3 regions of the Lentilactobacillus sp. TOM.63 genome follow, and region 2 is predicted to be linked to each of the others. Evidence: predicted binding sites of a transcription regulator. Region 2 holds the regulator's gene; each other region holds the start of a gene.

Region 1 (2,279 bases), on a different contig from region 2:
GGATCTCGAACATAGATACTCTTAAACCAACCGCGATCTGCGTATTCTTCTGTGTTGAGATGAAGCTGCTGGGCACGTTCCCAATAATTGTTCAATTTTGCCAATGTAGGTGCAGCCAAGGCAAAATGGTCGATGCTCCCCCTACCAAACCGCGTCCGATCGTCTGGTCGTTGGGACTTTAGAAGATCAATTGTTTGACCATCTTCCAGCTTCACGGAATCTGATTCTATCGGTAAGCCTAACCACTCGTGGAAAAACGCTGCGGTAGCCTGTGGATCCGGTAGGTGAAGCGCTGTTCCCAGTAATCTGGTGATTTGGTCTTCTGCTGGAACCTCACTGTTTGGAATAATTCGCATGTCAGTTAACCGCTCTGATGTCAAAATTAATTTCAGTTCAACCCCATCTGGGTCAAGTAATTTAAGCCCATTATCAATTTCAGTCGTTTGATATCCTAACCGATCAAGCCGCTGCTGCCAAAACGCCAAGCTGCCAGTTGGAATTGCTAATTTGATACTATTAAAAAAGTGTTTGGCATCCGTTCGTCGACCCAACAGCGGAAGCACAAAGAACGTGACGACTGTCCCCGGCGTGCCAAGGTAATCACCATAGAACAAGTGGCGAATCTTGATGTTCTCCTGGTTAACCGTATTCTTAATGAGTCGCATCCCCAATACTTTCGTGTAAAAATGGACGTTTTGATCGGCATCTTTCGTTAAGAGTGAGATATGGTGCGTTTTCATTTTGAAGCCTCCTCGCTTAATCCTTTGACAAAAGTATAGCACCATTGAATTCGGTTTCATCAGGATAACACCTGACCGCTATCAGGATTACAAAACATTTATCAGATTAAATTGATCAAAACATTTGACCTTTTTTGACCAATACACTAAACTATTATCATGAACTTGGCGCAGGCCATCTTTCATAAAACCTATCAAGGAGGCATTCTCAATGAATTTAGTGCCAACTGTTATTGAGCAATCCGCTAATGGCGAAAGAGCTTATGACATTTATTCACGTCTGTTAAAAGACCGCATCATCATGTTATCAGGCCCAATCGAAGATGACATGGCGAACGCGATTATTGCTCAATTGTTATTCTTGGATGCTCAAGACTCTGAAAAAGATATTTACCTTTACATCAACTCACCAGGTGGTGTGATCACCTCAGGCATGGCAATTTACGATACCATGAACTTCGTGAAAGCCGATGTTCAGACAATCGTAATGGGTATGGCTGCTTCAATGGCTTCTGTTCTTGCATCTTCCGGTGCCAAGGGCAAGCGATTTGCTTTGCCACATGCTCAAGTCCTAATTCACCAACCATCCGGTGGTGCTCAAGGTCAACAAACTGAAATCGAAATTGCTGCTGAAGAAATTCTCAAGGCTCGTAAGATGATTAATAATCTCTTAGCTGAGAATTCCGGTCAACCAATCGAGAAGATCAACAAGGATACTGAACGGGATAACTACTTAACCGCTCAAGAAGCTGTTGATTATGGCTTGTTGGATGGCATCATGACCAACAGTTCTGAAAAACAATAATTCACTAATTGACCGATCGTCAATGAAGAGTGATTTAAGGAAGACCGTCAACAAGTCCAAAGCTTGTGGCGGTCTTTTTTCTATATCCTGTTCAATTGCTAATCACCGTAGAACAGACTAAAATGAATGTGAAAGTTAGTTCAATCATTAACTTGTTTGTTATATTCAATGAAATCGGTATGCGTTCTTTCTGAAACAATTATTGAATCGAGGTCATTAATTTATGAAAACACAAGAAACAATCACACCGGATACCTCGGAAACCATCCCCAGTGAAATGAAAGCTTGGGAAATTATCAAGCCGGGTTCAATCAATTCGGACAGCTCGCCACTTCGCTTCACCACTAAACCAGTGCCAACCCCACAGCGTGGAGAAGTGCTAGTCAAAGTAATTACGTGTGGCGTTTGTCACACCGATTTACACGTGACCGAGGGCGACTTACCAGTTCATAAAGAACACCTGACGCCCGGACATGAGATTGTCGGCCGCGTGGTTAAATTTGGTCCCGAAACCAGCCGTTTTAACCTTGGTGATCGAATTGGCATTCCTTGGTTATGCTGGACCTGCGGTGTTTGTGAATACTGTCGTTCAGGTCGCGAGAACCTCTGCCCAAATTCCTTGTATACCGGCTGGGATCATGACGGCGGTTACGCAGAATATGTCACAGTTCCAGAAGGCTTCGCTTATCGGATTCCCGAAAGGTTCAACTCAGCGACCGCTGCTCCACTCCTTT
Region 2 (2,279 bases):
ACGCATGAATAAGTGGGCTAGTTCCGTGAAAGATGACATCCACCCCTAAGTACATCGCCACGAGGACAATCGCTGAAGCAAACTGATTAAATATGGAGAATCGACTTTTGGACATGATGAGCCTCCTATGATTAGAATGTTTTTATTATCCCTCGCTTGTGGTGGTTTTATCAAGGGCAGATTAGAAAATAAGTGGCTTGTTCGCTGAGTGCGTTCTACATTCTAACAAGCAGAAGTCTGCACATAGATGAAAATAGGCACCGAGGTTCTTTGTTACATAGCAGAAACGTGCGAAAACAAGCAAGAATCTGCGCGTAAGCACCTTTAGAAAAAATTCCAAGCCCGGGAATTTCCTCTAAAGGCAACTTAGGGTGCTACAAATAAAATATTCTTTTACACAGTAAACGTGCTCCGACGACACTGAACCCTAATGTATGAGCCAAGGGGGACAATGATGTCACCATTACATAGAAACGTGCTCAGCCCATCAGTTCCCTGCACATAACTGAAGACAAGCACCGAGGTTCTTTGTTACATAGCAGAAACGTGCGAAAACAAGCAAGAATCTGCGCGTAAGCACCTTTGAAAAAAATTCCAAGCCCACGAATTTCTTCCAAAGGAGACTTACACTCCGATTCTTAACCGCTTGTTTTCGCACTCTCAATCCTTTTCCTTGTACTTTCCTCAGACATTCGTATAATAATAGTCAATATTAGTCAAAGAATGGGTGATGAAATGGCCGACGAAAATATTTCAGATTTAATTGAACGTTATTTAAAAGAAATCCTTGCAGATAACGAACAGGTTAAGATTCGTCGTTCTGAAATTGCTGGTTTGTTTGACGTTGTACCGTCCCAAATCAACTACGTAATCAATACGCGATTTACTATCCAAAATGGTTATATCGTTGAGAGCAAGCGTGGTGGTGGCGGCTACATTAGAATAGAAAAAGTCCGCTTATTAGACGATATCGACGTTTTAGATTCATTAATCGCCGCGATTGGTAACAAGTTATCCAAAAGAGATAGTGAAACAATCGTTCAAACGTTATATAATAATGACTTAATTAATCGTAGAGAGGCCAGCATTATTTTGGCCGCGATTGATAAAGATGCGATTGACCTGAACAATAATGATTTAACAGATATCATGAGAGCGAATATAATGATATCAATCCTGAATCGTTTACGTTACGAGGGATAGAAAGTGAGGGTGTCTATGAATAATTTGTTTACTCCAAGCGCTAAGAATGTTTTAACCATCGCTCAGGAACAAGCCAAGAAATTTAAACATCAGGCTATCGGTACTGAACACCTTTTACTAGGTCTACTGATTGAAACGAATGGGATCGCTTATAAAGCACTTCAACAGTTCTCAGTAACTGCCGAAGATGTCACAGAAGAAGTCGAACGGTTTGCTGGTTATGGCAACTTGAAGAATCTTTCAAGTACGGATTACCTGCCATATTCACCAAAGGCTAAGGAAGTTTTAGCCCAAGCAGGAGATTTCGCCAAGAAAAATGGCGTTCCTAAAGTAGGAACCGAACACATTTTAATTTCACTTCTAACCGATGAGACAATCTTATCATCCAGAATTTTAATTAATTTGGGGCTTGATCTATCACAAATTCGCAAAGTAACATTGCGCAAAATGGGAATTAGTGGTGGTTCAATGGCTTCAAACATGGCAGCCAAGCAACGGGGCCGTCAATCAAAACGAAATGAATCAAAGACACCAACGATTGATTCATTGGCTCGTGACTTAACTGAATTAGCTCGTCAAGACCGGCTTGATCCAACCATTGGCCGTGATCTTGAAGTTAAGCGGGTGGTTCAGATTTTAGCTCGGCGGACTAAGAATAACCCAGTTCTAATTGGAGAACCCGGCGTTGGAAAAACAGCCATTGCAGAAGGCCTTGCTGAACGAATCGTTAAAGGCGAAGTTCCCGGCGACATGGTTAACAAACGCTTGATGATGCTCGACATGGGCTCATTGGTTGCCGGAACCAAGTACCGTGGCGAATTCGAAGACCGCTTGAAGAAAGTGATCGATGAAATTTATTCAGATGGTAACATCATTCTCTTCATTGATGAGTTGCATACCTTAATTGGTGCCGGTGGTGCCGAAGGGGCAATTGATGCCTCCAATATCTTGAAACCTGCATTGGCTCGTGGTGAGCTTCAGTTAATCGGGGCAACAACGCTTGATGAATACCAAAAGTACATTGAATCAGATGCTGCCTTGGAACGTCGATTTGCCAAAGTGATGGTTGACGAGCC
Region 3 (2,279 bases), on a different contig from region 2:
AGTGTAACAATCGTTATAATTATATTGGTTTAGTTCTAGTATTGCAAACGAGTCAAACTAAAAAAACAAGCTGCTAATCAACCGTTTATAGCCGTTAGCAACTTGTTTTTTAAGTTATTTATAAGTCTAGTATTCATCACAATGAACATGAATTAGTCAGTGAGTCCTTCAGACTTCATTGTTTCACTGATTGCAGCAATTGCCTGCTTTTCGTCGTCGCCGTCAGCAGTAATTGTTACTGATGCACTTTGGCCAACACCCAATGACATCACACCCATGATTGATTTCAAGTTAACGGACTTTTCTTGATATTCAAGGGTAATATCTGAGTTAAACTTGCTTGCCGTCTGGACTAATAAAGTAGCTGGGCGAGCATGAATTCCTGTTTCTGCCACAATGTTATATTCACGTTTTTCCATTATAAATCATTCTCCTCTGATCAGTTTTATAAACTCCGAAAAATAATTTTAAAGTTAAAATTATTCCTTACTCATCTTAGAATAGCAATATATCAACCAAAATACAAGCTTAACCTCAACCGCTTACAGCATTTATTGCGTTTTTTTGTCATCTTCGTCGCGTTCAAAAACATATGTCACCACACCACCTTGATTTGCGGTCCCAATCACCCGCTTGCGCTTGTCAAAATTCATGTAGGCCACCTGGAAATCCATGAAGTGGTCTGGGTGCACTTCAATCCTATCAAGCTCTCCGGATTCTAGCTTCTTCAGTTGTTCCTCATAATTTACGTCTTCTGCCAATGGTTAATCATCTCCTTAAATGATCTGTTCAGTCCAATTACTTGATTACATCATATGTTGTTGTATAATAATTTCAAAGGTCAAAGTTGGTCAGTAACTTCATCCTTCGTTGTCCTTTTATTTTCTATATTAAAGGAGGAAAGCAATTAATGCTATGCCAAAATTGCCATAAGAATCCAGCAACCATTCATCTTTATGCGAGTGTGAATGGTCAAAAGCAAACAATTAACCTTTGCCAAAATTGCTATCAACTCCTATCGAACAAACAACGTAACACAGGAGGTGCTCAAAATATGGCTCAAGATCCATTTGGATTTGGTGGCTTAGACGACATTTTCCGCGCAATGCAAAACGGAAATGTTAATCCAAACTCCCAACAAGAAATTCCGCCTACCCAACCAATGGGACCAAATAACGGTGGCGGTCCAAGAGGTTTTCAACAAAATGGCAACTCACTTCTCGGCCAATATGGTATCAATTTAACCCAACTTGCCAGAGATGGGAAAGTTGATCCAGTTATCGGTCGTGATAATGAAATCCGTCGAGTCGTCGAAATCTTAAACCGTCGAACCAAGAATAATCCAGTTCTCATTGGAGAAGCTGGAGTTGGTAAAACAGCTGTTGTTGAAGGATTAGCCCAGGAAATTGTTTCTGGCAACGTGCCTTCAAAGCTGCAAAACAAACAAATTATTCGCCTTGACGTCGTTTCACTTGTTCAAGGAACCGGGATCCGGGGCCAATTTGAACAGAGAATGCAGCAATTAATCAAGGAAGTTCAAGACAATCCAGACATCATCCTATTCATCGATGAAATCCATGAAATTGTTGGTGCCGGAAATGCCGAGGGTGGCATGGACGCTGGTAACGTCTTAAAGCCCGCACTTGCCCGTGGCGAATTCCAGTTAATCGGTGCCACAACGTTAAAAGAATATCGTGATATCGAAAAAGATTCAGCTTTGGCTCGTCGACTTCAACCAGTGACAGTTGAAGAACCTTCACCAGAGGAATCGATCAAGATTTTGAAGGGTATCCAGAAACGTTATGAAGATTACCACCACGTTAAGTACACGGATGATGCGATTAAGGCAGCAGTTAAGTTGTCCGACCGTTACATTCAAGATCGATTCTTACCTGATAAGGCCATCGATTTACTCGATGAAGCCGGCTCTCGAAAGAATTTGACCATTAATGCGGTTGATCCTCACACGGTTGACGAAAAGATTCAAAATGCCGAGAAGCAGAAACAAGCTGCTTTGAAGAGTGAAGATTATGAAAAAGCCGCTTACTATCGTGATCAAGTAAGTAAGCTTGAAAAGACCAAGGAAAACGGCAGCGTTAATTCCGCAGATACCCCGCAAGTAACTGCAGAAGACATGGAAAAGATTGTCGAAGAGAAGACTGAAATTCCAGTTGGTGAATTACAAGCCAAGGAACAGCAACAACTTCGCAACTTAGCTCCTAACCTTGAAAAGCACGTCGTTGGTCAAAACGAAGCTGTTGAAAAGGTTGCTCGGGCTA

What was found. The regulator CtsR, encoded in region 2, represses protease genes until heat stress. The targets are predictions, from matches to a motif close to TTGGTCAAAAAAGGTCAAANA.
Region 1: a site for CtsR is predicted at 862-882, ahead of clpP (ATP-dependent Clp endopeptidase proteolytic subunit ClpP). Genes of this name have one in related genera too.
Region 3: a site for CtsR is predicted at 838-858, ahead of QUF07_RS09585 (ATP-dependent Clp protease ATP-binding subunit). Genes of this name have one in related genera too.

What each region holds. Positions count from the first base shown of each region.
Region 1 covers NZ_JAUCAP010000021.1:9,527-11,805, reverse strand. The annotation lists gene QUF07_RS05820 (VOC family protein) at 1-740, opposite strand, end outside; gene clpP (ATP-dependent Clp endopeptidase proteolytic subunit ClpP) at 952-1,545, shown strand; gene QUF07_RS05810 (zinc-dependent alcohol dehydrogenase family protein) at 1,769-2,279, shown strand, end outside.
Region 2 covers NZ_JAUCAP010000049.1:7,441-9,719, forward strand. The annotation lists gene QUF07_RS09685 (CPBP family intramembrane glutamic endopeptidase) at 1-115, opposite strand, end outside; gene QUF07_RS09690 (CtsR family transcriptional regulator) at 736-1,203, shown strand; gene QUF07_RS09695 (ATP-dependent Clp protease ATP-binding subunit) at 1,219-2,279, shown strand, end outside.
Region 3 covers NZ_JAUCAP010000048.1:5,617-7,895, forward strand. The annotation lists gene QUF07_RS09575 (phosphocarrier protein HPr) at 153-419, opposite strand; gene ykzS (protein YkzS) at 552-761, opposite strand; gene QUF07_RS09585 (ATP-dependent Clp protease ATP-binding subunit) at 911-2,279, shown strand, end outside.